Regions from separate parts of the Pseudoalteromonas sp. MM1 genome, predicted to be linked through region 2. Evidence: predicted binding sites of a transcription regulator. Region 2 holds the regulator's gene; the other holds the start of a gene.
The links. The regulator LexA, encoded in region 2, represses DNA repair genes until DNA is damaged. The targets are predictions, from matches to a motif close to TACTGTATNNNNATACAGTA.
Positions count from the first base shown of each region.

Region 1: QUE46_RS03950 (DNA topoisomerase III) is a predicted target of LexA. The motif match lies at 1,677-1,696, and genes of this name have one in related genera.

Region 1 is NZ_AP027922.1:872,457-888,949, forward strand. It holds gene QUE46_RS03940 (flagellar motor protein MotB) at 1-782, shown strand, start outside; gene QUE46_RS03945 (hypothetical protein) at 996-1,481, shown strand; gene QUE46_RS03950 (DNA topoisomerase III) at 1,711-3,651, shown strand; gene QUE46_RS03955 (M20 family metallopeptidase) at 3,674-4,987, opposite strand; gene QUE46_RS03960 (tetratricopeptide repeat protein) at 5,082-5,939, shown strand; rRNA gene QUE46_RS03965 (16S ribosomal RNA) at 6,559-8,092, shown strand; rRNA gene QUE46_RS03970 (23S ribosomal RNA) at 8,362-11,248, shown strand; rRNA gene rrf (5S ribosomal RNA) at 11,394-11,508, shown strand; rRNA gene rrf (5S ribosomal RNA) at 11,573-11,687, shown strand; gene glsB (glutaminase B) at 12,539-13,462, shown strand; gene QUE46_RS03990 (inosine/guanosine kinase) at 13,497-14,801, opposite strand; gene tadA (tRNA adenosine(34) deaminase TadA) at 14,980-15,483, shown strand; gene QUE46_RS04000 (hypothetical protein) at 15,480-15,644, opposite strand; gene mltF (membrane-bound lytic murein transglycosylase MltF) at 15,892-16,493, opposite strand, start outside.
Region 2 is NZ_AP027922.1:3,469,943-3,486,435, forward strand. It holds gene QUE46_RS15700 (chemotaxis protein CheA) at 1-567, opposite strand, end outside; gene QUE46_RS15705 (response regulator) at 582-944, opposite strand; gene QUE46_RS15710 (STAS domain-containing protein) at 953-1,225, opposite strand; gene QUE46_RS15715 (SCO family protein) at 1,389-2,006, opposite strand; gene cyoE (heme o synthase) at 2,003-2,932, opposite strand; gene QUE46_RS15725 (heme A synthase) at 2,945-3,934, opposite strand; gene QUE46_RS15730 (hypothetical protein) at 3,965-4,459, opposite strand; gene QUE46_RS15735 (SURF1 family protein) at 4,449-5,189, opposite strand; gene QUE46_RS20270 (DUF2909 domain-containing protein) at 5,204-5,515, shown strand; gene QUE46_RS15745 (cytochrome c oxidase subunit 3) at 5,415-6,290, opposite strand; gene QUE46_RS15750 (cytochrome c oxidase assembly protein) at 6,326-6,856, opposite strand; gene ctaD (cytochrome c oxidase subunit I) at 6,856-8,448, opposite strand; gene coxB (cytochrome c oxidase subunit II) at 8,448-9,584, opposite strand; gene lexA (transcriptional repressor LexA) at 10,056-10,673, opposite strand; gene QUE46_RS15770 (PaaI family thioesterase) at 10,850-11,290, shown strand; gene QUE46_RS15775 (hypothetical protein) at 11,295-11,675, opposite strand; gene QUE46_RS15780 (Rho termination factor N-terminal domain-containing protein) at 11,906-12,157, shown strand; gene QUE46_RS15785 (hypothetical protein) at 12,300-13,016, shown strand; gene QUE46_RS15790 (VOC family protein) at 12,991-13,341, opposite strand; gene QUE46_RS15795 (endonuclease) at 13,468-14,127, shown strand; gene QUE46_RS15800 (S41 family peptidase) at 14,236-15,855, shown strand; gene QUE46_RS15805 (hypothetical protein) at 15,855-16,223, shown strand; gene hmpA (NO-inducible flavohemoprotein) at 16,284-16,493, opposite strand, start outside.

The sequences.
Region 1 (16,493 bases), 1.1 Mb from region 2:
AAATAGCAGGCTCGATGAAGTTTGCTTTTGGTGTTCAAAACAAAATAGAAGTAAAAGACATTCCAAAAGGGACCTCAGTTATTGCTATGGAATTTACTCCAGGCAAGCCTGAGCCTACCCCGATAGAAACCATTCAACAGCAAACCGTTGAAATGACCCAGCAAATGCTTGAGTTTCAAGCGGGTGATGAAAGCTCCGCTGGTGGTAGACAAGAACAACGTGGCGATAAGCGTGGTGGCGAGTCACGTAGTACATCGCAGCAGCAATCTTCAGAGCAAGCAACTTCAGCGGCCGATCAAGAACAAACAAATGAGCTAGTGAAAAAAATAGCGCAACAGCTCGAAAAACAAATTATAGACGGGGCAATTGAGCTTGAATCCCTCGGTCAGCAAATTATTATTCGTATCCGTGAAAATGGCTCATTTCCCTCAGGGAGTGCATTTTTACAGCCTAAGTTTAAGCCCATAATTCAAGATATTGGTAAATTATTAAAAGATGTACCTGGTGAAATTACGGTTTCGGGGCATACTGATGATTTTCAGGTTTCAAACGAGTTATATATTAATAATTGGGACTTATCGTCAAAACGCGCGGTAGCAGTAGCAAGTGAATTACAAACTGTTCAAGGGTTTGATAAAAACCGCATGATGGTAGTAGGGCGCGCTGATACACGCCCGCTGGTGCCAAACGATTCAAACGAAGATAGACGCAGAAACCGCCGAGTTGAAATATCAATTTTACAAGGTAAGGCCAAAGAGTCAGACCCTATTGATGTACGCTAGGTTATTGCCTAGCGTTAAACTTTAGTAAATTAGTTTCTTTTTAAGGTACTTTATCCCTTTAAGTATCTTGGCAATCTCATTATTTTAGCTTACAGTACATTTCCTTAACATATGTAATGGAGTGCCTGTGAAAATAATCAATAAATACTGCGATATGCCGGGAAATGGTGATGGTACCGACGACGATACAAAAGAGAAATAAGGTAAAACATTTTGCCTGATTGGTTTTTGTATTTCGTTAGTATTTTAAGTAAAAGCTGGGTCTTTATGCTAAGCCCGGCTCTTTTATTATTTTTTATATTTAAAGATTACCTAGCCTTTAGGTTTGCATTACTGACCGTCGCTTTCTTCTTCTTTGGGGGGATAACAGCCTCTAGCTTGAGAGAGTTTGACGATATTTATATTTATCGTTATTTAGTATGGGCGGCTACCGATATTATATGGATGGCGTTAATAGCTTATTGGGGAATAAAAGATAAAGTTTATTTATGGCAATGCGTTATTGGTCAGTTAGTGGTTATTGGCGCACCTATATTACAATTATTCAGATTAGTTGACCGTCACCTTTGGGATTTAGCGTACAGCACCATTATTTACAAAACGTTAATGCCCTTTATCAACATTGGCACCGTCATAGTGTGTTATTTACCTTTAATCATGCTCTTAGCTAAAAAAAGTAATACCAATCCGCATAAGTAAGTGATCTATTTTGAGGATGGATAAACGTATTGATAGCAAGGCAAAAAATTCGCTATTTAGTTGTTCTAAATGAGAATTTTTTAACACAGATAGCGACACGTTTAGCCCCGCAAAATGATTAGATATTATTACGGATTGGTATAATACCCCCTAAGAAATAGAAAGCGCTCCATCTTCTAAATAGCTGTGCTAAACTACTGTTCATATAAACAGTTAATGAGCAACTCCCATGAAACTCTATATCGCAGAAAAGCCATCACTTGGCAGAGCCATTGCTGATGCATTGCCAAAACCACATAAAAAACACGAGGGTTATATAGAAGTGGCTAATGGTGACTGCGTCTCGTGGTGTATAGGGCATTTACTTGAGCAAGCTGAACCTGATGATTATGATGCACGTTTTAAAAAGTGGCAATTTGAACACCTTCCCATAGTGCCACAGCAATGGCAGCTCAAGGCAAAAACGAAAACGCGTAAGCAATTAACTATTTTAAAAAAGCTAATTAAGCAGGCATCAGTACTCGTGCATGCTGGCGATCCCGATCGTGAGGGTCAACTTTTGGTAGATGAGGTAATAGAGCAAGCAAAAATAAGCAAAACTAAAAAGCAAAGTATCCAACGTTTACTTATTAGCGACTTAAATTTAGCTGCCGTAAAAAAAGCGCTTAATACTATGCGTTCAAATCGTGAATTTATTCCACTTAGTGTATCAGCGCTTGCACGTTCTCGTGCTGATTGGTTATTTGGTATGAACCTTACACGTGCTTATACACTGGCGGGTCAAAAAGCAGGTTTTGGCAATGTGTTGTCGGTGGGTCGTGTACAAACTCCAATTTTAGGCTTAGTGGTTAATCGAGATAACGAAATAGCTAACTTTGTATCTAAACCATTTTATGAAGTGTTAGCACATTTATTAACTTCCGAGCAGCAAAGCTTTGTGGCCAAATGGGTGCCAAGCAAAGCCTGCGAGCCTTATCAAGATGAAGAAGGGCGTGTATTAAATAAAGCACTCGCTGAAAATGTTGCCTCGCGAATAGCCAATCAGCCAGGCGAGGTTACAGCGCTTGAACAAAAACAAAAAAAACAAAGCGCGCCACTGCCTTACAATTTATCGGCACTGCAAATAGATGCAGCAAAGGCATTCGGTATGGCTGCTCAGCAAGTGCTCGATATTTGCCAAACGCTCTATGAGCGCCATAAATTAATTACTTACCCTCGCTCAGATAATCGCTATTTACCTAAAGAGCACCATTTAGATGCGCCTGCAATTTTAAAGGCAATTGCAGCTAACGGCGGTCAAAATACTGAGTTTGTGAATGGGGCAGACGCTAAAAAACGCAGCAAATGTTTTAACGATGCAAAAGTGGCTGCGCACCATGCAATTGTTCCTACCGCCAAACAATTAAAAACAGCGACTTTGGCGCCTGATGAGGCAAAAGTGTATCAACTTATTTGCAGGCATTACCTAATCCAGTTTTACCCCGATTACATTTATAACGAAACCAAAGTAGAGGTAACAATTGCGGGAGGTTTATTTAAAGCCAACGCAAAGCAAGACGTAAGCTTAGGGTTTAAGGTATTAATGGGTAAAGCCGAGCTAAAAGATGAAGCAACCTTGCCTCGTTTAACAAAAGGAATGGTGCTTAACTGCACTAAAGGTGAAGTGGTAGAAAAACACACTACGCCACCGTCTCATTTTACTGATGCAACATTGCTAAGTGCCATGACCGGCATTAGTCGTTATGTAAAAGATGCGCAAATTAAAAAGATCCTCAAAGAGACCGATGGATTAGGAACAGAGGCAACCCGCGCAGGAATTATCGAATTATTATTTAGGCGTCGTTTTTTAAAACGAGAAGGTAAAGCAATTAAAGCAACGCAAACAGGTTTGGCACTTATTAGTGTTTTACCAGAGGGCTTAGCTAGCCCCGATTTGACCGCTAAATGGGAGGCGAGTTTAGGCAATATTGCTCAACAAGCAATGAGCTACCAACAATTTTTACAGCCACTGCTGGTGGAGCTTGAAGGTTTTGTAAAGCAGGCAGCTAATTGTGATAGCCATATATTTTCAAAGCTTCCTAAAGCACCGCCTAAAAAGCGCTTTGCTAAGCGTGCTAAAAAAGCATCATTTAAAAAATCAAACCATAAAAAGAGCTCAGCAACTACTTAATCGCTGAGCTTTCAAATACGGCTTATTTTTTATTAAATAACGCGACTGCAGCGTTACTCATGGCTTTTATACCGGTAGGTAATGCTACTTTATAATCTGGCGCAAACTTACTTGAGTGTAATGAAGGGAGTGTTTGGTTACTTTTTATCGCATTTGTATATTGCTGCTGGTTTACACCACCTAACCAAAATAACGTAATAGGAATGTTTTCGTCAGTTCTACCATACAGTCCAAAATCTTCACCAGCCATAACCGCCTTTGTTTCAAGTACATTAGTTGCGCCAATTGCATCAGCAATAGCACTCCTAACAATGTTAGTTTGCTCTGGGTTGTTGTAAGTAGATGGAATAGACTCATCTTCGTGTACATGAACAACAGGGTAGTGTGGCTCACTAAGGCCTGCACTTTGAGCAATACCGGCTGTAATACGTTTTATTGCAGCTATTTGCGCCTCACGTACCTCTGGATTATAGCTTCTAAGAGTAAGCTGAAGTTTTACTTCATCGGAAATGACATTATGCTTTGAGCCACCATGAATAGAACCCACAGTTACAACTGAAGGTTCAAGTGGAGAAAGCTCGCGGCTAGTGATTGTTTGTAATGCTAATACTGTCCGCGCCGCAATAACTACTGGGTCTACGGTAGTATGCGGGTAGGCGCCGTGTCCGCCTTTACCTTTTATCGTTATATCTACCGAATCAACACTTGCCATGGTGTATTCATTTTTCATTGATACCTTACCTGCAGGTACGCTGGCGCTTACATGCAGCGCAATAACATGATCAGGCTTAGCATATTTACTAAATAAGCCTTCACTTAACATGGCTTTTGCTCCACCGCCAACTTCTTCTGCAGGTTGAGCAACCATCATTAACGTTCCTTGCCACTCGTTTTTATGGGCAATAAGTTGCTCAGCAGTACCAATAAACGAACTCATATGTATATCGTGGCCACAGCCATGCATTACACCTACTTTATTCCCCTGCTCATTGGTCACTTGTACTTTAGATGCATAAGGTTTACCGGTTTGCTCTGTGATTGGGAGGCCATCGGTATCAGTACGAATCATTATTGTAGGGCCGACGCCATTTTTATAAATTCCTACCACACCAAAGCCACCCACATTATCTGTTACATCAAACCCAAGTTTTGTTAATTGCGATGCTATTTTTTGGCCAGTTTCTTGTTCATGATATGAAAGCTCTGGAGATTGATGTAAGTCGAGGTAAAACTTTTCAATAGCTGGCATACTCTTAGTTAAATCTAAGTTTAGTGACTTAGCATAAGTAAGTGGGCTTGCTATCATAAATGCAGCAACTAGATAGGTGATTTTCATGTTTTCCCTCATTATTTGAAAGTATTTAATACTTGTATTTATTATGTTCGTCTCCATATAAAAACCTAAATAAATGAATATGGCAATTAATTCAATGAGCAACATAGTTAGTATCAACGCACAAAACCTTCAGCAAGTACTCGGTGAAACATCACAACAAAAGTTGGTGCTGCTTAACTTCCACTCGCCACAAAGTCCAGAGTGTATTAGCCAAATCGGCATATTAGAAAATTTAGCTACGCAATATAAAGACCATATTGTAGTGGCTAATCTTGATTGTGACGCAGAACAAGCACTCGCCTCGCAATTAGCGCAGCAGGTTGGCTTACAAACATTACCTACACTTGTGTTGTTAAAAGATTCAGCGCCAGTAGATTTATTAGCTGGTGCTCAAACAGACGCGCAAATTCGCGAAGCCTTGAGTAAGCATTTACCAGCGCAGCAGGACCTACTTCTTGAACAAGCAAAACAAGCATTATTAAAGTCGGACCTAAATGCTGCATTTAATTACGCAAAGCAAGCGTATGAAATAGACAGTGCAAACGCACGTATAAAGCTTGTGTTAGCCGATATATGTATTCAAATACACAAGTTAGATGATGCGCAAGCACTCATTGATACCATTGACGCCCAAGAGCAAGATGCTTATTTTCATAATATAAAAGCTAAATGCGAAGCGGCTCTAGAAGCTACCGACTCGCCAGAGATAAAAGAAAAGCAATCTCAAGTAGAAAAGTACCCAAATGACTTAGACCTGAAAATAGAGCTAAGCCAATTGCTAAATGATGCAGGACGAAAAGAAGAAGCACTCGAAACACTCTTCAGCGTACTTAAAAAGGATCTTAACTTTAATGATGCTAAAGCAAGCTTCTTAGCAATTATTGCTTCTTTACCTGATGGAGATGCACTTGCAGCGAAATACAGAAGAAAGCTTTATAGTATTTTGTATTAATACGCGCAGTTAATAAATTAACTTAAAAGCACCTTATAGGTGCTTTTTGCGTTTTATACATAGGTATATTTAAAATAATCTGGGCTTTGCATATAGAGTTAGCTTGTTTTTTGTACTTATTTTGGCTGTTTAGAGTGAAAAATGCACGAAAGAGCTTTTATTTATAGTTTTTAATAAAAAACGCTTGCGTAAAAAATCGTTCTCCCTATAATGCGACCCCACTGAGACGGCAGAGCAGGCAACGCTTAGCGAGGTAAGCCAACCACTTAGTGAGTCGAGTAAAACTTAGTTTTAAAAACTTTCAAGTTTAACAAAATTAAGTGTTGACAAAAAAATAGGAAAGCGTAAGATGCGCAGCCCTAGCGAGATAAAGTTTAACGCTTTAATCGCAACGTTCTTTAACAATATAAAGCAATCATCTGTGTGGGCACTCGTACAGATTGAGTTCTAACAGCCAAGCTACTTAGGTAGTGAGGCAAACAAATTTAGAGTCTCAATTGAAACTGAGTGACCAACAGCAATAACTACTCCGGTAGGAATTGCAGCACAGTCAATTCAATATCGAAAGATATTAAATAAATTCAGAATTCATTGAGCTGTCGAAAGACAAAAAACTTTTTAATTGAAGAGTTTGATCATGGCTCAGATTGAACGCTGGCGGCAGGCCTAACACATGCAAGTCGAGCGGTAACATTTCTAGCTTGCTAGAAGATGACGAGCGGCGGACGGGTGAGTAATGCTTGGGAACATGCCTTGAGGTGGGGGACAACAGTTGGAAACGACTGCTAATACCGCATGATGTCTACGGACCAAAGGGGGCTTCGGCTCTCGCCTTTAGATTGGCCCAAGTGGGATTAGCTAGTTGGTGAGGTAATGGCTCACCAAGGCGACGATCCCTAGCTGGTTTGAGAGGATGATCAGCCACACTGGGACTGAGACACGGCCCAGACTCCTACGGGAGGCAGCAGTGGGGAATATTGCACAATGGGCGCAAGCCTGATGCAGCCATGCCGCGTGTGTGAAGAAGGCCTTCGGGTTGTAAAGCACTTTCAGTCAGGAGGAAAGGTTAGTAGTTAATACCTGCTAGCTGTGACGTTACTGACAGAAGAAGCACCGGCTAACTCCGTGCCAGCAGCCGCGGTAATACGGAGGGTGCGAGCGTTAATCGGAATTACTGGGCGTAAAGCGTACGCAGGCGGTTTGTTAAGCGAGATGTGAAAGCCCCGGGCTCAACCTGGGAACTGCATTTCGAACTGGCAAACTAGAGTGTGATAGAGGGTGGTAGAATTTCAGGTGTAGCGGTGAAATGCGTAGAGATCTGAAGGAATACCGATGGCGAAGGCAGCCACCTGGGTCAACACTGACGCTCATGTACGAAAGCGTGGGGAGCAAACAGGATTAGATACCCTGGTAGTCCACGCCGTAAACGATGTCTACTAGAAGCTCGGAACCTCGGTTCTGTTTTTCAAAGCTAACGCATTAAGTAGACCGCCTGGGGAGTACGGCCGCAAGGTTAAAACTCAAATGAATTGACGGGGGCCCGCACAAGCGGTGGAGCATGTGGTTTAATTCGATGCAACGCGAAGAACCTTACCTACACTTGACATACAGAGAACTTACCAGAGATGGTTTGGTGCCTTCGGGAACTCTGATACAGGTGCTGCATGGCTGTCGTCAGCTCGTGTTGTGAGATGTTGGGTTAAGTCCCGCAACGAGCGCAACCCCTATCCTTAGTTGCTAGCAGGTAATGCTGAGAACTCTAAGGAGACTGCCGGTGATAAACCGGAGGAAGGTGGGGACGACGTCAAGTCATCATGGCCCTTACGTGTAGGGCTACACACGTGCTACAATGGCGCATACAGAGTGCTGCGAACTCGCGAGAGTAAGCGAATCACTTAAAGTGCGTCGTAGTCCGGATTGGAGTCTGCAACTCGACTCCATGAAGTCGGAATCGCTAGTAATCGCGTATCAGAATGACGCGGTGAATACGTTCCCGGGCCTTGTACACACCGCCCGTCACACCATGGGAGTGGGTTGCTCCAGAAGTAGATAGTCTAACCCTCGGGAGGACGTTTACCACGGAGTGATTCATGACTGGGGTGAAGTCGTAACAAGGTAGCCCTAGGGGAACCTGGGGCTGGATCACCTCCTTATACGATTTAGAACTTATTTGTTCGTAGTGTCCACACAGATGATTGTTAGTTAGCTAAGCCACTGGCTTAACTAATTAATATGCTCTTTAAAAATTTGGAAAAGCTGATAATAAAATTCTGATAAATATTTATATTTATCAAGAGTTTTCAAAAGTAAAAAATGCCATTGATTATTCAATCGAATGATTAATTGGTATCTACTTTAGTATTCAATATTAACTTCTGGCGAAGTTAAACTGTCACATAACAAAGACCCGTTTGGGTTGTATGGTTAAGTGACTAAGCGTACACGGTGGATGCCTTGGCAGTTGGAGGCGATGAAGGACGTATTAACTTGCGATAAGCCTAGTCAAGCTAGTAAAAAGCGCTTGAGACTAGGATTTCCGAATGGGGAAACCCACCTGCTTGCAGGTATCGTTAACTGAATACATAGGTTAACGAGGCGAACGCGGAGAACTGAAACATCTAAGTACCCGTAGGAAAAGAAATCAACCGAGATTCCGATAGTAGCGGCGAGCGAAATCGGAACAGCCCTTAAGCTGATTATGTGTTAATGGAAGGCTCTGGAAAGTGCCACGATACAGGGTGATAGTCCCGTACATGAAAACGCATTTTGAGTGAAATCGAGTAGGTCGGAGCACGTGAAACTTTGACTGAATATAGGTGGACCATCATCTAAGGCTAAATACTCCCAACTGACCGATAGTGAACCAGTACCGTGAGGGAAAGGCGAAAAGAACCCCTGTGAGGGGAGTGAAATAGAACCTGAAACCGTGTACGTACAAGCAGTAGGAGCCTACTTGTTAGGTGACTGCGTACCTTTTGTATAATGGGTCAGCGACTTATATTTTGTAGCGAGGTTAACCGTTTAGGGTAGCCGTAGGGAAACCGAGTCTTAACTGGGCGAATAGTTGCAAGGTATAGACCCGAAACCCGGTGATCTAGCCATGGGCAGGTTGAAGGTTGAGTAACATCAACTGGAGGACCGAACCCACTAACGTTGAAAAGTTAGGGGATGACCTGTGGCTAGGAGTGAAAGGCTAATCAAACCGGGAGATAGCTGGTTCTCCCCGAAATCTATTTAGGTAGAGCCTCGGACGAATACTTACGGGGGTAGAGCACTGTTAAGGCTAGGGGGTCATCCCGACTTACCAACCCTTTGCAAACTCCGAATACCGTAAAGTACTATCCGGGAGACACACGGCGGGTGCTAACGTCCGTCGTGAAGAGGGAAACAACCCAGACCGCCAGCTAAGGTCCCAAAGTCATAGTTAAGTGGGAAACGATGTGGAAAGGCCCAGACAGCCAGGAGGTTGGCTTAGAAGCAGCCATCCTTTAAAGAAAGCGTAATAGCTCACTGGTCGAGTCGGTCTGCGCGGAAGATGTAACGGGGCTAAACTATGCACCGAAGCTGCGGATTCATCTTAGGATGAGTGGTAGGGGAGCGTTCTGTAAGCCGTTGAAGGTGACCCGGGAGGGTTGCTGGAGGTATCAGAAGTGCGAATGCTGACATGAGTAACGATAATGCGGGTGAAAAACCCGCACGCCGGAAGACCAAGGGTTCCTATCCCATGTTAATCAGGGTAGGGTAAGTCGACCCCTAAGGCGAGGCCGAAAGGCGTAGTCGATGGGAAACGGATTAATATTTCCGTACTTGGTATAATTGCGATGGGGGGACGGAGAAGGCTAAGCAAGCATGGCGATGGTTGTCCATGTGAAAGTGAGTAGGCTAGCGACTTAGGTAAATCCGGGTTGCTGTTAGGCTGAGACACGAGACGAGTCACCAAGGTGATGAAGTTGCTGATGCCATACTTCCAGGAAAAGCCTCTAAGCTTCAGATTATACCGAATCGTACCCCAAACCGACACAGGTGGTCAGGTAGAGAATACTAAGGCGCTTGAGAGAACTCGGGTGAAGGAACTAGGCAAAATCGTACCGTAACTTCGGGAGAAGGTACGCTCCTATCTGTGATGAGACTTGCTCTCTAAGCGGACGGGAGCCGCAGTGACCAGGTGGCTGGGACTGTTTATTAAAAACACAGCACTGTGCAAAATCGCAAGATGACGTATACGGTGTGACACCTGCCCGGTGCCGGAAGGTTAATTGATGGGGTTAGTTTTCGGACGAAGCTCTTGATCGAAGCCCCGGTAAACGGCGGCCGTAACTATAACGGTCCTAAGGTAGCGAAATTCCTTGTCGGGTAAGTTCCGACCTGCACGAATGGTGTAACCATGGCCACGCTGTCTCCACCCGAGACTCAGTGAAATTGAAATCGCAGTGAAGATGCTGTGTACCCGCGGCTAGACGGAAAGACCCCGTGAACCTTTACTACAGCTTGGCACTGAACATTGAACCTACATGTGTAGGATAGGTGGGAGACTTAGAAGCAGAGACGCTAGTTTTTGTGGAGTCGTCCTTGAAATACCACCCTTGTAGTTTTGATGTTCTAACGTTGGCCCCTGAATCGGGGTTACGGACAGTGCCTGGTGGGTAGTTTGACTGGGGCGGTCTCCTCCCAAAGAGTAACGGAGGAGCACGAAGGTTGGCTAAGTACGGTCGGACATCGTACGGTTAGTGTAATGGTAGAAGCCAGCTTAACTGCGAGACAGACACGTCGAGCAGGTACGAAAGTAGGTCATAGTGATCCGGTGGTTCTGAATGGAAGGGCCATCGCTCAACGGATAAAAGGTACTCCGGGGATAACAGGCTGATACCGCCCAAGAGTTCATATCGACGGCGGTGTTTGGCACCTCGATGTCGGCTCATCACATCCTGGGGCTGAAGTCGGTCCCAAGGGTATGGCTGTTCGCCATTTAAAGTGGTACGCGAGCTGGGTTTAGAACGTCGTGAGACAGTTCGGTCCCTATCTGCCGTGGGCGTTTGAGAATTGAGAGGGGTTGCTCCTAGTACGAGAGGACCGGAGTGAACGAACCGCTGGTGTTCGGGTTGTCATGCCAATGGCATTGCCCGGTAGCTACGTTCGGAACTGATAAGCGCTGAAAGCATCTAAGCGCGAAGCAGGCCTCGAGATGATTTCTCACTAGACTTTTAAAGTCTCTGAAGGGCCGTTGAAGACTACAACGTTGATAGGCAGGATGTGGAAGTGGTGTGAGCCATTAAGCTAACCTGTACTAATTACCCGTGAGGCTTAACCATACAACGCCAAACGCGTTTTATGCGACAGTTTAGACAGAAGTTAATATAACTAAAGTAGATATTACTTAGAAAGACTTAAAAAATATTATCAGATATTTTCCAGATTTAGTTAGTACGTAGAAATACGTATTAACGCCCAAATTTGCTTGGTAACCATAGCGTTTTGGACCCACCTGACCCCATGCCGAACTCAGTAGTGAAACGAAACAGCGCCGATGATAGTGTAGCATTTGCTATGTGAAAGTAGGACATTGCCAGGCTCCAAATTCAGTCGAAGGACTTAAAACTTAATAAATAAAAAATAAGAAAATTGAACAGAATTTTCTTGGTAACCATAGCGTTTTGGACCCACCTGACCCCATGCCGAACTCAGTAGTGAAACGAAACAGCGCCGATGATAGTGTAGCATTTGCTATGTGAAAGTAGGACATTGCCAGGATTCAAATTAAAGAAACCCGTTACAGCGATGTAACGGGTTTTTTGCCGTCTGTAACAAAGTGAAAATATTAGCTATCAGCCGTCAGCCGTCAGCTATCAGCTGCACAGCGTCAACCTGTACTTCGTAGCGTGGGTTGAGTATCACGAAACCCGCAGATAAGGCTCGCCTCACCAATAATACCAATCCGCATTAATACTTAATCATTTTCAGGGGCTAAACGTGTCGCTATCTGCGTTAAAAAATTCTCATTTACGACTGCATGGTTGCAGAAGGTAGAGCAATGCAGGAGCAATTGCCGAGAACAACTTAATAGCGAATTTTTTGCCTTGCTATCAACACGTTTATCCAACCTCAAAATAGAACACTTAATTATGCGGATTGGTATAAGATGAGCACGACTAATGATAGTGTAGTATTTGCTATGTGACTCTCCACCGCTGTGGGCACTATGACATTACCAGGATTCAAATTAAAGAAATCCGTTACAGCTATGTAATGGGGTTTTTGCTGTCTGGGGTTTAATAAAAAGCCAAGATCTCATGCTAACTCAGTCTCTGTAATGCCCGCTCTTGTAAATCCTTTGAGCCATAACATTCATATCCCTATATAACGCTAAGTTCCTGAGGCAAAGCCACGGCGCACATCGTGCTGAGTGTAATCAGTTTTTTATAGCCCCGCAAAATGATTAAGACTTATTGCGGATTGGTATTACTTTGGTATAGAAAATATCACTTTGAAAATAAACATTAAGTTCATGCTTATCTGCTATTTTATTCATGTAACATAGCTAGGCGTGCAGAAGTTGTGCGTGTTAAAATTAAATTTTATAAATGCCAAAATAGAGGTGTGAATTGCCCACTGCTGACTACCAAACTGTTCTAGATGAAATAGCACACGAAGTGCGTCCTTTATTATCACAAGGTAAGGTTGCAGACTATATTCCTGCTCTTGCTGAGGTTTCTAGAGAGCAGTTTTCTATTGCTATTTATACCACAGATGGCGAAACCATTTGTGCGGGGGATTGCTCAAAACGTTTTACTATTCAGTCAGTTTCTAAAGTAATGACGCTTACAATGGCGCTACAGCGCTATGGCGACGAGCTATGGCATCGGGTAGGCAAAGAGCCCTCAGGAACCGCGTTTAATTCTCTTACACAGTTAGAGTTCGAAAAAGGCGTGCCACGTAACCCATTTATTAATGCTGGCGCGATTGTAACGTGCGATGCTTTGTACAGTCGATTATCAGCACCTCGCCACTCAATGCTTGAAACGTTTAGGTTACTTGCAGGTAATAGTGCAATAGTGATTGATAAAAAAGTGGCCAATTCTGAGTACGAGTTTAGGCACCGTAATGCTGCTATGGCGCATTTAATGAAATCATTTGGTAATTTTGAAAATGATGTAGACGATGTACTTTGGTCTTACTTTAACTTTTGTGCGATTGAGCTTAACTGTATTGAGCTAGCTAGAGCGTATAACTTTTTAGCGAATAAAGGGGTTGATTACAGCTCGGGTAAGCGTGTTTTGAGTAGCCGCCAGAATAAACAGCTAAATTCGCTTTTATTCACTAGTGGCTTGTACGATGCGGCAGGAGACTTTGGCTACAGGGTGGGAATGCCGGGTAAGTCGGGTGTGTCAGGCACTATATTAGCGGTATTACCGGGTAAGTTTACGGTGGCAGTGTATTCACCAGGGTTAAATGAATTTGGTAATTCGGTGGCGGGGATAGCAGCATTAGAGCTGCTATCTAAAAAACTGGATATTTCGATTTTCTAAAATACCGCAGTAGGGAGTACGTAAAGCTCCCTATTTATTGATCCCAGTACACTTGCTCAAGGCAGTCTTCGCGCTCTGGTAGCCCGCGTGATAAGCGTGGAGAGTGCTGTACTAATACCTCGTAACTTGCGCGGTTAGCGTACTTACTAATTTGTGCAAGAGACGAGTAGGTAATGGCCTTTTGTTCGTGTTTTGCTGAGTTTGCGACATTTAACTTATGATAAACGTTTGCTGATAAATCGTGTAACACGGCAGCCAACGCACAATCGCCAGCACCATTGGTGTTTTTGATTGAATCAGGCCCACCCATGAATGGTGCCGTGTGGCTATATGCTTTTATCGGGTTTTCGCAATCTGATTTTTTCATTGCGCGAGAAAACTCATAGCGATTAAAATCGGCAATGGCACCTGGTAATAGTGGGTATTCGGTTGCACGTTTAAAGCTTTCATCAACGTAGCCGGCCATAAATAAGCCCTTTTCGCCGGCGGTACAAATAACTAAGTCTACCCAGTCAAGTGCTTTGTCTGCGGCCAATAGTGGGTCTTCAAAGCCAGTAATTGCAAGTCCCTCTTCTTCGTTCATGGCAAGTATATCAACATGCTCGTTTACAAAGTTAGCCCACCAGGTAGGATCTTGCTCGATTAAAAACTTAGTGCCGAGTGTTAAAACTACCGGTACACCTGCATCGTTAGCATATTTAACTGCTTGCATGGTTGCTTCAGTCATTGTTTCATCGCCTTGCGTACGCATTAGGTAGGCGCTGATCACAAGTGCTGATGATTGCTCAATTAAGTGTTTATCAATAGATTCAGGCTTTAAGTGATTCATCAAACCGGCACTAATTGCAAATGTACGCTCGCCAGTTTCATCAATTAAAGTAAAACAACGACCAATAGGGCCATCTACCGGCTGTAAGTAGTCTAAATCAACGCGGCTTGATGTGTTACATAAAAAGCGATAAGCGTAGCTGCCTATTTTTATGTTTTCACTCATAACACCAAGCAATACTGAACGGTCATCTGCAAGTACTGAGTAGTTATGCATTGTGTTACCAATGGTGCCACCGGCAAACTCGTAATCAACCATGTCGTTTAGCTTTAAACGGTCGTAAAGTGCATTGGTAATATCGCTATCAATAACTTGCGACATTCCTCGGCGGAGTTGAAACTCGTCTAAAAAAGCCTGATCAACTTTGGCTTCAATATCAACAACGATCTGATCGATACCCGTAATGTAGCTACGTTGTAATCGCTCAGTGGCGTTTAGCTGATTAGTAAGTGGATCTTTAGCTTCCACTGGAAAATAATGTTTATGTCTGCGGCGTCCAGGAAATTTCATTTGCTACCTGTGTTGTGAGCTAAATAAAAAAAGCGTGAGATTATAGCGTAAATCACACTCTATGAGCCACGATAAACCACATTATTTTGTTTTATTTTTGCAATAATTTAGTCAATTACGCATTTTAAACAAGCAAGTTGATATAATAGCGAGAGAAAATTTATTTAAAGTAAGTATTATGAACGATCTTAAAAGCGATGAATATTGGATGGAGCAGGCATTAGTATATGCCAATAAAGCGCAGCAATTGGGCGAAATTCCAGTAGGAGCTGTCCTTGTTAAAGATAACACGCTTATCGCAGCGGGTTATAATCGTTCAATTACTGATAATGACCCCTCTGCGCATGCTGAAATGATTGCTGTGCGTGAAGGAGGAAAAGTTTTAAATAATTACCGTTTAATTGATTGCACTTTGTACGTTACCTTAGAGCCGTGTTCGATGTGCGCGGGGCTGTTAGTGCATAGCAGAATAAAGCGCCTTGTGTATGGTGCGCCAGATGCTAAAACAGGCTCGGCAGGTTCAATAATGAATTTATTGCAAGAGCCTAGGTTAAATCATCAGGTAGAGGTAACCGGTGGGGTGCTTGGGCACACTTGTGGCAGTACCATCTCGGCGTTTTTTAAACAACGCCGAGAGCAAATTAAAGCGGCTAAAAAAGCAGCTAAACAAATAAGTGGTTAATTAGCGGTCTCTGAGTTTACTTCTATCATTTGCTGCATAGCAAACATACGACGACGCCAAATAATTTTTTTATGTAAGTTACGCAGCATAATACGGCGTCTCGTAGCTGTTGAATGAATAATATTGCGTTTAAGTTTTTGCGTGCGTCTACGTTTTAGCATGTGTTCTCCTAATGCGTGAGAGTGAGAAAGGCACAAGGTATATATTAAAAATAATGTAAATATACTATAAACACACATTAGTGATCATTTCATGACAAGTAAACAGATTTTTAATTTAGTTATCAGAGCGGTTAAGTTAGAAGGGGAATTTAGCGTTTGCTAAAGAGAAGGTAAACGTATATTACTCATATTTTTAATGTTTCACTTTACCCTAGTAGCCCTTCTAAAAAACGTTAATATAAACGCTTTATTGTGACTGTTGCGCATTATTTTCACCCTCGTGACTCTTTTCTTCAGGCGAAGGAACGGGTTCGGTTTTATTGTTGTTTACAGACTCTTTGCTTGGTTGAACTGCTTTTTCGACTTTAGGTGGTTCTGGTTCTGGCGCTAGGGCATTATTTTCATCAAGCCATACTAGCGCATCGTAATACCTGCGAATGTTATCAACATATTTTACTGCAACGTCGCCGCGAGCATAGCCGTAACGGGTTTTACGGTAATAACGTTTTTTAATTAGAAGCGGTAAGCGCTTTTTAACGTCAGCCCACTTATCAGGGCTTGCCCCTTGTTGTTCGGTGATAATGCGCGCGTCGTTAACATGCCCCCAACCTACATTATAGGCAGCTAACGCAAGCCAGGTTCGATCGGGCTGTGGGATTCTATCGGGGATGCGTTTAACTAATTTAGCTAAGTATTTTGCTCCACCACGGATATTTTGCTCTGGCTCTAACCTATTTGTTACGCCCACTTGTTTTGCGGTGCTGCGTGTCAGCATCATAATGCCCCTTACACCTGTAGGCGATTTAGCACGCGGGTTCCACATAGATTCTTGGTAGCTAAGTGCTGCCA
Region 2 (16,493 bases):
GATATCGTCTAAAAATGCCTGTGTTTCAAGCTCGCCGAGTTCAGCTAATTCGCTGATCATAAATAAAGGCTCGTTACCTGTTTTAAAAAGGTGATGATGCGGCTTGAAATCGATTTGAAAGGTATTTACCTCAGCAGCAGCTGTTACTTCGTTTGCCTCGCTTGGGGCTGAATCGGCTTGCATTTCGAGTACAATTTCAAATTGTTTTTTTAAAGTCGTAGCTTGTGATAAATCAGGCTCTTGCTCTGCTTGCAGCTCACCGAGTAAACCTCGCAAACAATCAACAGCTTTAAGTAATAAATTAACGTGCTCGGTGGTTAGCTCGCGCTCGCCTTGGCGTATTTGATCGAGTAGGGTTTCTAGCACATGGGTAAACTCAGCAACTGAGTTAAAGCCAAAGGTGCCACTGCCCCCTTTAATTGAGTGCGCAGCTCTAAAAATAGTATTTATTGTTTCTAAGTCTTCTTCGCCGGGCTCTAAATTTAATAGCTCGGCCTCCATTGTATCTAGGCCTTCAAAACTTTCTTCAAAGAACACTTCAAAAAATTGACTTAAATCTATACTCACGCCGCACTCCTCAGTTAACGAATGACTTTTTTAAGTACCGCTAGTAACTGATCCGGGTTGAAAGGTTTTACAATCCAGCCTGTTGCGCCAGCTGCTTTACCTTCTACTTTTTTATCTAATCCTGACTCTGTGGTTAGCATAAGTAGCGGCGTAAACTTGTAATCAGGAAGGCCTCTGAGCTCTCTGATAAGCGTAATGCCATCCATAATGGGCATATTTACATCTGAAATTACCGCATCAAAACTTTGCTGCTTAGCAATCGCGAGGGCTTCGCTGCCATCTTTTGCTTCGGTAACATCAAAACCTGCGGTTTTAAGCGTAAAGCTCACCATTTGACGCATTGACGCAGAATCATCAACCGCTAAAATTTTCTTCATATAAACCTCTAACCTTTACTTTCAAGTGTTAAATATTGACTTAAGCCAAGTTGATTAATGGCGTTTTGAAGTGCATCACTGCTGCCTACCCATACAATTTTATGGTGTATGGTAAGTAGGTGTTTTTGTAAGGCACACAAAAGTTGAATTGACGCGGTATCGGCTGAAACAACCTCACTGACATCTAAACAAATATCGTTATTGCTATTGAGTTCTTGTAATAAATCTTGGTGAAGAGTCTCTACTTGCATAATCGCAAGTTCGCTTGGAAGTTTTAGCATTTTTTCAGGACTTTCCCTGTCAATTCAATTCATAACAAAAGCTTAGCCTTAGTTATTAAAATTGCCATAAAAGGCTCAAAAAAATTAATAAAACTTTTAAAAGTGGCGCTAAAAAGCAAAAAAGGAGCCTAAGCTCCTTTTAAAATGCGTGAAAAGTTTAAAACTAGTTTTTATAGTAATCTGCTATTTGTTTAAATTCGCTAATGAGTTGAGCGGTATTAATAAGGGGCACATTTCCTTGTTGGAACTCAGGCTTAAATATGGCTCTTACAGCTCCATTTGCATCAACTAAAGCCACCGAAGCACTATGATCGACCGCGTAGTCTGATTCTTTTGAGTCACTAATAGCATAAATTAGGCCAAGCTCTCTAACCACTGGGAATAGGTTTTTGTGCTCACCCGAAACAGCTAAAAAGTCAGGGTTAAAATAATCAATGTACGCTTTGCGCTTTACAGGCGTATCGCGTTGAGGGTCTACCGACATAAACCAAATTTGCAATGGGTATTCGTTATGTAACTTTTTATACACGCTGTTTAGTTTAGCAAGCGTTAAGGGGCAAATATCTGGACAACTAGTATAGCCTAAAAACACTAAGTTCCACTGCCCCAAAAATTGCGCTTTGGTAACTAACTTACTGTTTTGGTCGTTAAGTGTAAAATCAGAAAGAGGCTTTGCTTGCTCATATACTAAGGCTTGCACATCGGGTGCACTATTTTGCTCTGAGCAAGCGACAAGTAAAAACGAAAAAATTACAACTAAGCTAATCCGTAACTGCTTCATAAAAGGAGCCATTTATCTATAAATAAGATCACGAAGAGTACCATTAAATGCACAATTGAAAAGCGAAATAAGTCCATTGCGGTATCATTATTTGGGGCTAATTTAAGCTTAACCGCTTTATACAAAAAGAGTGCATTGAGCACACATGCGCCTACTAAATAAATACCGCCCGACATACCAATTAAATAAGGTAATACGCATACAAGCGCCAGTAATATGGTGTAAGCCACAACGCAGGTTTTACAAAAGTCGATACCGTGAGTCACTGGCAACATAGGAATTTTAGCGCGTTCGTAATCGCTTTTGCGTGCTATTGCCAGCGCCCAAAAATGCGGTGGGGTCCATGTAAATATAATCATTACAAGTAACCATGGCGCGGCTGCCATTTGATTGGTTTCAGAAACCCAACCCAATAAGGGCGGCATTGCCCCAGCTAAGCCACCAATTACAATGTTTTGCGGTGTAGCACGCTTTAAAAAAGAGGTATAAATAAAAGCATACCCAACTAATGCAAACAACGTAAGCACGGCTGTTAGGGTGTTTGCCCAAAGCATTAGCATTATAAAACCAGCAACCCCTATCACACCTGCAAAGCTTAACGCATGGGTTTTACTAAGCCGGCCTTTGGCTACAGGGCGGTGGCGTGTACGCGCCATTTTTGTATCTATTTCACTATCAACAACATGGTTTATTACCGCCGCAGCGCCAGAGAGCAAGCCAATACCTAGTAAACTAATAAATTGTACTACAATGCCTCGCCCTACATCAGGCGCCAGTGCCAAGCCAACCCAAGCAGTAAGTACCAACATAGCCACTACTTTAAACTTGCTAATAGCTAAGTAATCTTGCAATAAATTATAAGCACGTTGAATAAAAGGGTGTGCGCTAATAACCTGTAGTTCTTTTTTGTCGAGTGTGAGTGCCATAATTATTCCCCTTTATGTGCGTGCTTTTAGGTAGTAACACAACCTAACCATAGTCAATAACAAAATAGCTGCCATTAAATTGTGCGCCAGTGCCACTCCAAGCGGAAAATGCCAATGCACCACCGCAAGTCCCAAACTAATTTGGCAAAGTAGTGCAACGAGCACGCTGACAGTACAGTGTTTTATTTTTGCAGATTGCGCTTGCCTATATATACGCCACATAATTAGCGCCAACACAATACATGTAACTAGCGCCCAAATTCTGTGTAGTAGATGAATAGACATACGTGCCTGCTGCGATAACACTCCGTACTCATAATTACTGTGTTCAAGCGGCAGCTGAAACACACTACTGAGTGAAAATGGCTGCGCATAACTACACAGCGGTAAACCATTACAGTGTGGCGCCGCATAATTTGCTGCAAGCCACCCACCTAAAGCAATTTGAATAACCAACACAGTCAATGCAACTAAGCTCAATGAAAAGTGGCGTTTAGCGCTACTATCTCCGCCCTCTATAGGCTTACTGGTTAAACGCAGATATAAAAGAGTGATTAGCGATAAAATACTAAATCCCCCCAACAAATGGCCCATTACAATGAGCGGTTGCAAGTTCATAGTAACGGTCCACATACCCAGCGCAGCCTGAAACATAACTAACAATAATAAGGCTAGCGGTAATTTAACCGGCGTGTTTGAGTAATGGCGCTTTACAAAAGCCAATACAAATAGCGCTAAAATAAGCAACCCCAGCGCGCCTGCAAAGTAACGGTGGATCATTTCTTTCCACGCTTTGGCGGTTTCAAACATCATATCGGGATAACTTTGGGTAGCCAGTGCGATATCGGCTTCATGCTTTGGTACAGTTAAAAAGCCATAGCAACCGGGCCAATCGGGGCAACCAAGACCTGCGTCACTTAAACGTGTATAAGCACCTAGCCCTACCACCAACAGCGCAAGTAACCCCGTTGCAAGTACCCAGTTTTTATAATTTTTATACATAGGAATCTCCCATTAACAATGCGCTATTAATTAGCTTGAACGAGAATAGTTAAGTAGTTTTTTTAAATCTTTTAATAAACCTTTTTGTACTAAACGGTTTTCTTGAGGCTGCTCTTTAAACGGATATTCAAGCACCACTAAACCCATATGATCGATTAAATATAAGCTAGCGGGCTGCAAATTTTGTTGCGCGTTAAAGGTTTTCCAAGGAATGTTTTTAACTTTTGGCGCCCCCATTACAGCCATATCAACCTTGCCTTGGTTTTTTCCTAGGGCGATATATAAGTTATCAAGCGCATTGAGCTGCTCATTACACGAAGCATTACATTTATTGGAGTAATTAAGCGCAATTGTCCATTGCTTAGGGTTATGTTGCTGCCAGTTTTCAAGCTTTACTTCGTGCTGTAAAAACTCGCCATTATTGGTAATAGCGCTAGGCAACCAGTCTAGTTTTAGCGCACCGTATGCGAGTACTAGCGGTACAGCGCAACATACAACAAACAAAACTAAAGGATTATTTTTCATTGTTAGTCCTCTTTTTACTGGCAAAAATGGCCACCACTACACAGGCTAAGGCTATTAAAAACCATTGCACTGCATACGCTTGGTGCTTTTGCGGACTCATCACCACCGCTTTGTAATGCGGTATAGCTAGCGCATCTCCAGCACCTTGACGATAAGCCATAAAATTAAATAACGATTGATTACTCTGCTCACTTAGCTTTTGTAAATCTATTGATTGAATTCGTTTTTGAAGGTCTTGTTTTGTCGAATTGGTTTGTAAGTTAAAGCTCGTTAGATTTTGCTCTTTTATCTGCGCTTTAAACGTAATATTACGTTTAGGAAGTTGGATGTTCGGTAATTCGCTGCGTGAAATAGGCGCTTTTACCCACCCTAAATTAACGAGTAAAGCATCACTTGCTTGGCTTGGCTTAAATAAAACCAATAAATCGTAACCGACTTGCCCTTGGTAAACTTGGTTATCTAAAAGCCAGTATTGCTGATTTATTATTTTTCCGACAAGCTCAACCACTACACCTGTTTTATTCCACTTTGTAGGCATGGCCTGTAATTGCCCCCAGCTCATTACACCTTGGGTTTGCATTTTAGCTATAGCTGTTAGCTGTTGCTGCTTTTGCTCAGCCCTTGCTAATTGCCAATACCCTAAACGTACACATACCAGCACCACAGCTACCACAACGCAAAGTGCGATAAATGAGCTAAGCTTTTGTTTACGCCTTAAAATTAACTGCATAAAGGGTCAACCCAGTGATTATTAAAATTATTATTGTGCTGCTGTTACTATTTATACTTTTCAACTTGTTTAGAGCGCTATTTATTATGGTGACCGACAAATCTGGCGGTCGGCCTATGTCGCATTTTTTAGGCCGTCGTGTGCTGTTTTCTGTGGTAGTTTTGGTGATGGTGATAGCCGCTGTAAAACTTGGTTTTATAAAGGCTAATCACTCACCATTAACCGTTACAACACATATACAAAAACAAATAAACACAGCCACACCACATCAACAAAATGCCAGTACCAAGCCGCTGCTTGAAACGCAAAATGTTTATCTTTCGTAAAATGGCCTTTTAAAATACGCACAAATACAACAAACAAAATAATGGCGCCAAGGGTCACATGCATGCCATGAAAACCTGTCAGTAAAAAAAATGTATTGCCGTAAATGCCTGCATCTAGTGTTAGATTTAGCTCGTTATAGGCATAAATATATTCTTCTACCTGCAATGCTAAAAAGCACACGCCCAATAAAATGGTTGCTCCCAACATCACTTTTAGCGGTTTACGTTTATTGTTTTCAATAGCTACGTGAGCAAAGTGCAAAGTAACCGAAGACGCTAATAAAATAAGCGTATTAATAAGGGGTAAGCCCTGCCATCCCATAGCTTGCGTGGTTTCACCTGCTGGCGTGGTTAGTAACGGCCATACTGCCTCAAAGGTAGGCCAAAGCACTTCGTTGGTCATCGCATTATTCCCAGCCCCACCTAGCCAAGGCACCGACAGTATGCGGGCGTAAAATAATGCGCCAAAAAAGGCCATAAAAAACATAATTTCAGAGAATATAAACCAGCTCATTCCTTGTCGAAATGAGCGGTCCATTTGCGCTGAATACAAGCCCTGATCAGACTCGCTAATTACATTTTTAAACCAACTAAAAATCATATATAGCAGCACTGCAATGCCTGCATATAGCAGGTACACACCGCTGCCCCCTTCACTTTCTAAATTCATAACTGTTAACGCCGCACCCACTGCAATAAAAAATAACGCCACCGCGCCCACTATGGGCCAAGGGCTTTGCTCGGGTACGTAGTAGTTTTCATAATCTTGATTCATGTTACTTGCTCCTAGTTTTTCACTAGACATGCAGGCTAGTTATTACTTGCTACCAGCTGCTCACTAATATCAAATACGGTGTACGATAAAGTTAGCTCTTCTACGTCGCTCGGCAGAGCAGTATCTACATAAAACAGCAGTTTAAACTCAAGTTCTTCACCCGCTTTTAGCGGTTGTTGATCAAAACAAAAGCACGCTATTTTATGTAAGTACTTAGCCGCCTTTCCAGGCGACACAGAAGGCACCGCTTGCATTACTTTATCGATATCACTGGTGTTTTTTGCGCTAAACATTACCTCACGCATAGCACCCGGTTTCACATCAACACTGTATTCTTTTGACTTAACAATAAACGGCGCACCACTTTGCGCATGGGTTGTAAAGCTCACACCTATCTCTCGGTTTTCAGTGATTTGTGTACTTTGCTTAGCTTGCTCAAGCGACGGCTTGCCATTAAGCCCGGTTATGTCGCAAAACACGTCATATAAGGGCACTAAGGCAAATGCAAAAGCAAACATACCTATACAAATAAGAATTAGGCGCTTTAATAGCGGTGCATGTGTCATTATTTAATTTCCGGCGGTGTAGAAAAAGTATGATACGGCGCAGGAGAGTCTACTTCCCACTCTAAACCTTCAGCACCATCCCATACTTTTGCAGGCACTTTATCGCCCCCTCGGGCACACTTAATTACCACAGCCACAAAGAGTAACTGCGATAAACCAAAGGCAAACCCACCTATGCTTATAATCGCGTTAAAGTCAGCAAACTGCAGAGCGTAATCGGGAATGCGGCGAGGCATACCTGCCAGCCCAACAAAATGCATAGGGAAAAACAGCACATTAACGCTTACCAGCGATAACCAAAAATGCCACTTAGCCAAGGCAATGTTGTACATATTGCCCGTCCATTTAGGCAACCAATAATAAGCGCCTGCCATAATAGAAAATATTGCCCCCGTAACTAACACGTAATGAAAGTGCGCCACCACAAAGTAAGTATCGTGATATTGAAAATCAGCTGGTGTTATAGCCAACATCAACCCCGAAAAGCCCCCCAAGGTAAATAGCACAATAAATGCAATACTAAATAACATGGGTACTTCAAAACTTATAGAACCTCGCCACATAGTGGCCACCCAGTTAAAAACTTTTACTCCTGTTGGCACCGATATCAGCATGGTCGCGTACATAAAAAATAGCTCGCCAGCAACGGGCATACCGGTAGTAAACATATGATGCGCCCACACTATAAAGCTCAGTAATGCGATAGAAGAAGTGGCGTATACCATGGAGGCATAACCAAATAGTTTTTTACGGGAGAACGTAGGCACTATGGTCGAAATAATACCAAAGGCGGGTAAAATCATGATGTACACTTCGGGGTGGCCAAAAAACCAAAATATGTGCTGAAACATTACCGGATCGCCGCCGCCTGCTGCATCAAAAAAGCTGGTTCCAAAGTATTTATCGGTCAATACCATAGTGACCGCTCCGGCCAATACAGGCATAACAGCAATTAATAAAAATGCGGTTATTAGCCATGTCCAAACAAATAATGGTAGCTTCATCCATGTCATGCCTGGGGCACGTAAATTAACGATGGTCACAATAACGTTTATTGCGCCCATAATTGAGCTAATCCCCATAATGTGCACTGCAAACACAAACATTGCGGTGTTGTCGTTACTGTACGTTGTTGAAAGCGGCGCATAGAACGTCCAGCCAAATGCGGGGCCGCCTCCAGGCATTAATAACGAGGCCAATAAAATTAAAAAAGCGAAAGGTAAAATCCAAAAGCTCCAGTTGTTCATTCTGGGCAGTGCCATATCTGGCGCGCCAATCATGAGCGGTACCATCCAGTTAGCAAGCCCCGTAAAGGCCGGCATTACAGCACCAAACACCATAATTAAACCGTGTACTGTGGTCATCTGGTTAAAAAAGTGTGGGTCTACCAATTGTAATCCTGGCTGAAATAACTCAGCCCGAATAACCATGGCCATTGCACCGCCAATTAAAAACATAGTCAGCGAAAAAATTAAGTACATGCTGCCAATATCTTTATGGTTTGTTGTGTATAACCAACGTTTAAAACCTTTGGCTGGGTGATGACCGTGATGAGCGTCATTGGCGTTAGGTTGTTCTACTATGCTACTCATTAGTTCGCCTCCGCATCAAGTGCTGCCTGAATTTCACTAGGTTGGATGACATCACCCGTATCATTACCCCACGCATTACGCTTGTAGGTAATTACTGCCGCAAGCTGCTTTATTGATAACTGTTTAGCAAATGCCTGCATTGCAGTCCCTGGACGACCATGGATCACAACATCTATATGATCTTTTATATCACCTAAAACAATTGGATTGCCTTTTAACGCAGGAAACACGCCCGGTAATCCCATTCCTGTTGGTTGATGACACGCAGCGCAACTTGCCATATACACTTGCTCGCCTAAAGTCATTAACTCTTCTTTAGGCAACGTTTGATCAAGCAAAGCAGCATCGGCTAATGCCGCTTTTTGCTTAGCTTGCTTAGCATCTGCAAGCCATGCGTTAAAGTCCTCTTGCGACTTAGCTTCAACCACCACGGGCATAAAACCATGATCTTTACCGCACAGCTCTGCACACTGTCCTCGGTAAATACCTTCTTCGTTAATGTTGGTCCACGTTTCGTTGATAAACCCCGGATTGGCATCTTTTTTAACGGCAAAATCAGGGACCCACCAAGAGTGGATAACGTCATCTGAGGTCATTAAAAAACGCACCTTTTGATTAATTGGCAGCACTAAAGGTTTATCAACCTCAAGTAAGTAATTAGGGTTTTTATTAACAAGGTTGGCTATTTCGTCTTGAGGGGTAGATAAAATAGAGTAAAACTCTACGTCTTCGCCCATATATTCATAATGCCACTTCCACTGTGACCCTGTAATTTTAATGGTTAAGTCGGCCTTACTGGCATCCTCCATTGCTATGAGGGTTTTAGTGGCAGGGATTGCCATGGCAATTAAAATAACAAACGGAATGGCAGTCCAAAGAATTTCTACTTTGGTACTTTCATGAAATTGGGCAGGGACTGCCCCTTTAGATTTACGGTGATGAATCAGTGCCCAAAACATTATTGCGAACACTATCACCCCAATCACACAACATATTAAAAATATGGTCATGTGTAGCTGATATACATTATTACTTATATCGGTTACGCCCTTGCGCATATTGTATTGGCTATTAGCCAGCACTTGCTGCGGGAACATAATCAACACAAGCCACAAGGTAGAGGTCAGTTTACCCATGTGACGGCTCCTTTGATGCTATTGCGAATGCAAAGCGAAGAGGCATACGGCTTAAACGCCAATTCGTTATTTTTATTTTTTAACCAATCTTATTTTTAATTGGTATCGCTAGGACAACAAAAGGTTTGTGTATATTGTGTGTTCTCATAACTAAAAAGCTGTGAGTTATTGTTAGTCCAGCACATTAATGATTAGCTAAAAAACGTACAACAAGCAAGTTTTAGTATAAAAAACAATCAAGTGATATTTTAAAATTGATTAAATTACGAAGTATTAAATTGTTATTTAACAGCCAAGATACGAGCAAAATTAAGGGATGTAACACGCTTAGGAAGATAGAAGTATGAGTGAAAAAAAGTTTACAGGCTAAATAATTTTAGGCCGCTTTGAGGTAGTGGAAGGTCTTTTTTAAAACAAAAATGCACACTTAACAGTGCGCATTTATAAAAAGTGACTTAAAAATAGTTAAAATTACATCCAGTCAGCATTTCTTATTACGCCAACAGCTAAACCTTCAATATTAAAAGATTCGTTTTCAAGGTCTACTTCTATAGGGGTAAACTCTTCGTTTTCGGCGTGTAATAATACTTTTCGGCCTGCTTTTTCTAAGCGTTTTACAGTTACATCTTCATCTACTCGTGCAACCACAACTTGGCCGTTTTCTGCTGTTTGAGTACGGTGTACGGCAAGTAAGTCGCCATCCATAATACCTATATCTTTCATACTCATACCGTTTACACGCAGTAAAAAGTCTGCGGCGGGTTTAAACATAAGTGGGTCTATTTTACAGTGACTCTCAACATGTTCTTGCGCCAAAATAGGCGAACCTGCTGCAACTCGGCCTATTAATGGCAGACCTAGTTGCTCTGGCTCTTCTTCTTCAACTAATTGAATACCGCGGCTTGCGCCTGGCTTCATTTTAATAACGCCTTTTTTGGCAAGCGCTTTTAAGTGCTCTTCTGCGGCATTGGCACTTTTAAAACCTAATGTTTGTGCAATTTCGGCACGTGTAGGAGGCATACCAGTGTCTTTAATAAAAACTTTTATTAGTTCGAGTATTTGAGCTTGGCGTTTCGTTAATGGTCGCATACAACTGGTTTTCCATACAGTACATTTAACTGTGAGTATATACAGTTAAATAAAAATCGCAAATTTAAATTGCGCTTTAATTAGCTAAACCAAATACACATGTGTACATTTTAGGTAATTATTAAAATTGCATATATAAAATGCTATAAACAAGGTTTTAATTCAAAGGAGTAGTTATGAGTATTTGGTATCAACCCATCACATTAGCGCTTTGCAAACAGTTAGATGAAGGTATAAACGGCCAAGGTACTTTAATGAAAACCATGGGGATAGAAATAACCGAGATAGGGGAAGATTACCTAGTTGCGACTATGCCCGCAATACCTGAGCATCATAACCCAATGGGAATGGTACACGGCGGCGCTAATGTAGTACTTGCCGAAACAGTTGCTAGTTATGCTGCTAATTTTGTTGTTGATTTTACAAAGTTTTACTGTGTAGGGCAGGAAATTAGTGCAAGCCATTTAAAAGCGTCACGCAATGGGACGTTAACAGCAACGGCTCGTGCATTTCATATTGGTAAACGCAGTTCTGTATGGGAGATAAAAATAACCAATAGCCGCAACGAGCTTTGCTGCGTATCAAAAATGACCGCAGCAGTGGTTGAGCGAAAGTAATAGCTTACTTTTCAATAGGGTAAATTGTTATTTCCATACCCGCGCCAATTGCAGATATACGCAATAACGTGTCTGCATGCAGCGCCTGATTAAAACATTTTGGTGACGTACCAGACTCAAAACCAATATCAAAGGTTCTGCGAGAGCAGCTTAGCCATTGCTTAAGCGCGTTACGAGAACACGACTCAATAAGCTCGCACAAGTGGTTAATAGCTTTATCTGGCGTGGTTATGTCACCTGAGGCTTCAATACGCGCAAGTTGACGATATTCGTCTTTGTCATAATGTAAAACCATCGCGTTTTTCTTTAAGTCTGCCACTAGGGCGCTAATATCTTGTTTAGACTCAAGCTCTAGATCTACATTTAAAAATTGAATTTCCGACATTGTCTGCTTTTTACCCTCTTATAGTTTCATCGCAAACTTTAACGCAGTTTTACTTTTATACCAAATCAACTAAGCGGTAAACATGGCTTTATTAATAGAAAATGCCTGTTTAAACGCCATTGGCACCTAATTTGCCTTATAAAACGGGTTAGGCTAGTTACGCTTAATTTTACCGTTTATGTATGAAAGTTATACACACACTGTGTAATTAAACGCTCAGGAGAGAAATTATGGTAGATCATGGCCCGCAAATTAAAAACGACGATCAGTACGATGCGCTTCGCGATGAAGGCATGAGCAAACAAAAAGCCGCACGTATTGCTAATAGTAATACTCATAAAACAGCTGTAAAAGGCGGTAAAGCCTCAAATTATGAGCAACGTACAAAAAAACAGTTATACGATAAAGCAAAAGAGGTAGGCATTAGTGGCCGCTCTAAAATGAGCAAACAAGAGCTAATAAACGCCCTGCGAGAGAATTAAACGCAGCCTCACTGATTTTTATCGCTCCTTTTTATTATTTTTATAAAGTTAGAGTAAGCTTATGAATAACTGCGACAAAATGCCGCAGTAAAAGCATGGACTGCTGTAATACACTAACGCTAAAAATAATAAGAAGCACAAAATGAGAAAACAACTATTTAAGCGCGCTCGAAAACTACATAAGTGGCTAGGCTTTTTACTTGCCTTACAAATTTTAGCTTGGCTTTTAGGTGGCTTAGTAATGAGCGCGATACCACTTGAATACGTGCATGGTAAGCACCTTGCCAAGCGCACACTTACAAACCCATTTACACAAGCAGACTACCTTACATCACTCGATAATATTACGTCACAAGTGGCTAACCCCACTCAAATAATATTTGAGCACTTTTTAACTACTCCGCTTATTACTGTTATTAACAGCACCGAGCAGCAAAGCTTTAGTGGTTTAACGGGCCGCCCCTTTCAGCCGCCCACTAAAATACAAATCACCGCTAATGCGCAAGCTCATTTACTCATCGACGCTAAGCCAATTAGCACAACGCTTTTAAAACAAGGCCCTCGAGAAGTGGGATACAAAACAAATGTGTGGCAAGTACAATTTAACGACACCTTTAATACTACGCTATATTTAAATGCAATTAACGGCAAAGTTATTACCGTTCGCAGCACATTATGGCGCATTTTCGACTTTTTTTGGATGCTGCACATAATGGATTACGACGAGCGAGAAAATTTTAACAACCCGTTACTTATCAGCTTTGCAGCCACCAGCGTGCTATTTTGTTTGTGCGGTATCATTTTATTAATACAAAACGTTAGGCTAAAAAAGCTTACACGTGTTGGTCAATCAAAATAGGGTTGCCGTCTGGGTCGGTAATAATAAAACTTTTATCACCCACAGGCTCAACGCTTATATTAGCGCTTTGAAAATATTCACTGAGCGTATCAACATCTTTAAAGTTTGTAACTGTTTGTGCATGCTGATCCCAACCAGGGTTGAAGGTCAGCATGTTTTTATCAAACATACCCGAGAACAAGCCAATCAAATGCTCACCGTTTTGCATTACTAGCCAGTTTTGCTCTACCTCGCCTGCTAACTCACTAAAACCCAGCTTTTCATAAAACGCTTTAGAGGCCCTAATATCTTTAACCGTTAAACTTATTGAAAAAGCACCTAGCATGGTCATCTCCTCGCTATTTTTTATATCATTATAGAGTGTACTAAGCATTGCGGATTAAAATTTGCTCAGGGTTTATCTTTTAGCAGCAAAACTTTAGACTAGCGCCTCCTGTAGTTCACGTATGTGATGGATATGCTTAAATTTATTTTGGCCTTTGTGGCTTGTTGTATTTGTTTTTCGGCATCAAGTGAAGAATTTACCCGCTTTTCAACGGCTAAAAGGCACTTAATTAAAACCCTGCCCGATAACGCTAAAAGCCTTTACTGCGGCTGCGACATTAAAAAACAGGGTAAAAAGCTAATCCCCGATCCTAGCAACTGTGGCTACATTCCGCGTAATACATTAACTTCCTCTGGCAAAGTTAATGTACGTGCATTGCGTATAGAGTGGGAGCATATAGTGCCCGCGTGGGAGTTTGGCCATCAGCTACAATGCTGGCAAAACGGTGGGCGTAAAAACTGCCGTAAGGTCAGTGCCAAATTTAGAAAAATGGAAGCCGACATAAACAATTTAGCTCCCGCTATTGGCGAAATTAACGCAGACCGCTCTAATTATCGCTTTGGTATGCTTAGCGAAAACGCCACACAATATGGCCGCTGCGAAGTAAAAGTTAACTTTAAACAACGCGTAGTAGAGCCACCATTTTATGCCCGTAAACGCATTGCCGACACCTACGCTTATATGCAAAAAACATACGGTTTAAAAATATCAGACAAACAACAAAAGCTATTTGATGCGTGGCAAAGGCAAGCGTTTGCGAATAAAAGTAGTACAAGCAAGCTCTAAAAAAGCCAGGTTTGTACACTCATTTACATAAATCAGGGCCAAATACGTTGAATAAATAAGCGGGTGTTGTAGTATTTTAAACAACTTATTTACAAAAAGTAGTTTTGTATGTTTAAAAATAATAAAGCATCACTCGCTATTGCTGTTGCACTTTCAGGCCTAACACTTGCAGGCTGTGGCGGTGGTAGCAGCATGAATGAAACGCCAGACCCAGTCATTACACCTCCTACAAGCACAGCCCCAACATGGACGGCAGGTGTATTTGAGCCATCGGATGAGTTAAAAAACTTTTGCGAAACACCCCGCACTGGCAACGACCCGTTTAATAATAACGAGCCTTACCCAGACCAAGCAGGCTCAGCACTTTACGAAAAGCTTTGGCTTCGCTCGTGGAGTGACGAAACCTACCTTTGGTATGATGAAATTGCCGATAACGACCCTGAGTCATTCAATACAGTAGCGGAGTACTTTGCGCAGCTAAAAACCGAAGAACTAACCGACTCAGGTGCTAAAAAAGATAACTTTCATTTTTCTGAGCCTTCTGAGGACTTCTTTCAAGAAGCACAATCGGGTGTTACCTCAGGTTATGGCATAAATTGGGCATTTATAGGCGACTCAGCCGATAGAATTTTGCGTGTTGCTTACCTGGAGGATGACTCACCAGCAAGCCAAATTGGCTTTCAACGAGGTGATACCGTACTTGAAGTTGATGGCGTAAGTATAAACACCAATACTCAAGCAGGTATAGATACCCTAAACGAAGGTTTATTTAGCCCAACTAATGGTGACTCGCACACTATCGTTGTGCGCAGTAACGATGGCGCTGAAAAAACCTTTAACGTCACCGCTGGTAACATAGAGCAAACGCCGGTACAAAACGTAAAAACCATTACCACAGCAAATGGTACTAGCGTAGGGTACATGCAGTTTAATAGCCATATAGGCATTGCCCAAGAAGGCTTAATAGCTGCGGTTAATAAATTTAAAACCGATAATGTAGAAGAGCTTGTTATCGACTTTAGATACAATGGAGGCGGTTTATTAGCGCTTTCTTCGCAGCTGGCTTACATGGTGGCGGGCAGTGCCAACATTCAAAACCGGATTTATTACCAAACCCAGCAAAACGATAAACAACCGGTAGAATCGCCTTTTCCGTTTATAGATGAAGAAATTGATTACTCAACTTTTTTTAGCACTGGTGAAAGCCTCCCTGATTTAAACCTATCTAAAGTGTATGTGCTTAGTACATCGGGTACTTGTTCGGCATCAGAAGCTTTTATTAACGGTTTAAAAGGTATAGACGCAGAAGTTGTACTCATTGGCGACACAACCTGCGGTAAACCATACGGTTTTACCCCTACGCATAACTGCGGCACCACTTATTACACCATTCAATTTAGCGGTATTAACAGTAAAGGGTTTGGTGAATATGCAGCAGGCTTTACGCCTACCGCTTCACCGCAGTTTGATGCTGATGTAAAAGGTTGTGTAGTTAGTGATGACTTTGACAGCCCATTAGGCGACCCAAGCGAAGGGATACTCTCTACTGCGCTTTATCATATAGATAATAACGGCACATGCCCTGTTAGCACCGCTTCTGCGAGCATTAAAACGCAAGCACAAAGCGCTGCTGGCGATAGCAAGCAACTATTACCTTTAAACGCACCTAATGACTTTAACCGTGGCAATATGGACTTAACCTGGCCTACGTTAAATAAGGACAAGTAATGACAAAGCTCGTGGCAATATTAACCTTATTGTTTATTGGAGGCTGTAACAGTATGAGTAATGCCACTGCTAAGCCTGCGCTACTTACCGAGGTAAACCCAGGCGTTATAGCCACACTGCAGCAAGCGATTATAAAAGCGAAGGGCGGCACACTAGTTACACTTGCCGACACCGTTTTTACTAAACGCAGCGAGCTGTTACTAAGCCATGGTACAAATAAAGATCCAAATGGCATGCCCATAATGGGCGCGCATAATATAAAGTCTGAAAAATTTGTTTTACAAATAATCGGCGAGCAGTGCGTGCTTTATTATCCTAAAAAAGATATGGCTATTGAACTTAAAAACGTAAGTTGTAAAGCGCAATAAAATACTATTAAAAAGACACACAGCATTAATGCTGTGTGTCTTTATCATTTTTCACTTGGTTTATAAGTCTTGATGCGGGCCAAACACTTCGTAATAAATATGCTCGTTTTTAACGCCTAGCGCCAGTAACTGGCTTTTCACAAACGCCATAAACCCAGCCGGGCCACATAAGTAAAAATTGCCATTTGTAAGAGGTAACTGTGCTTTTATGGCTGTTAAGTCCATTAATCCTGTAAAATCAGCCCCTTCAGTACTTTGATTAAACCACGT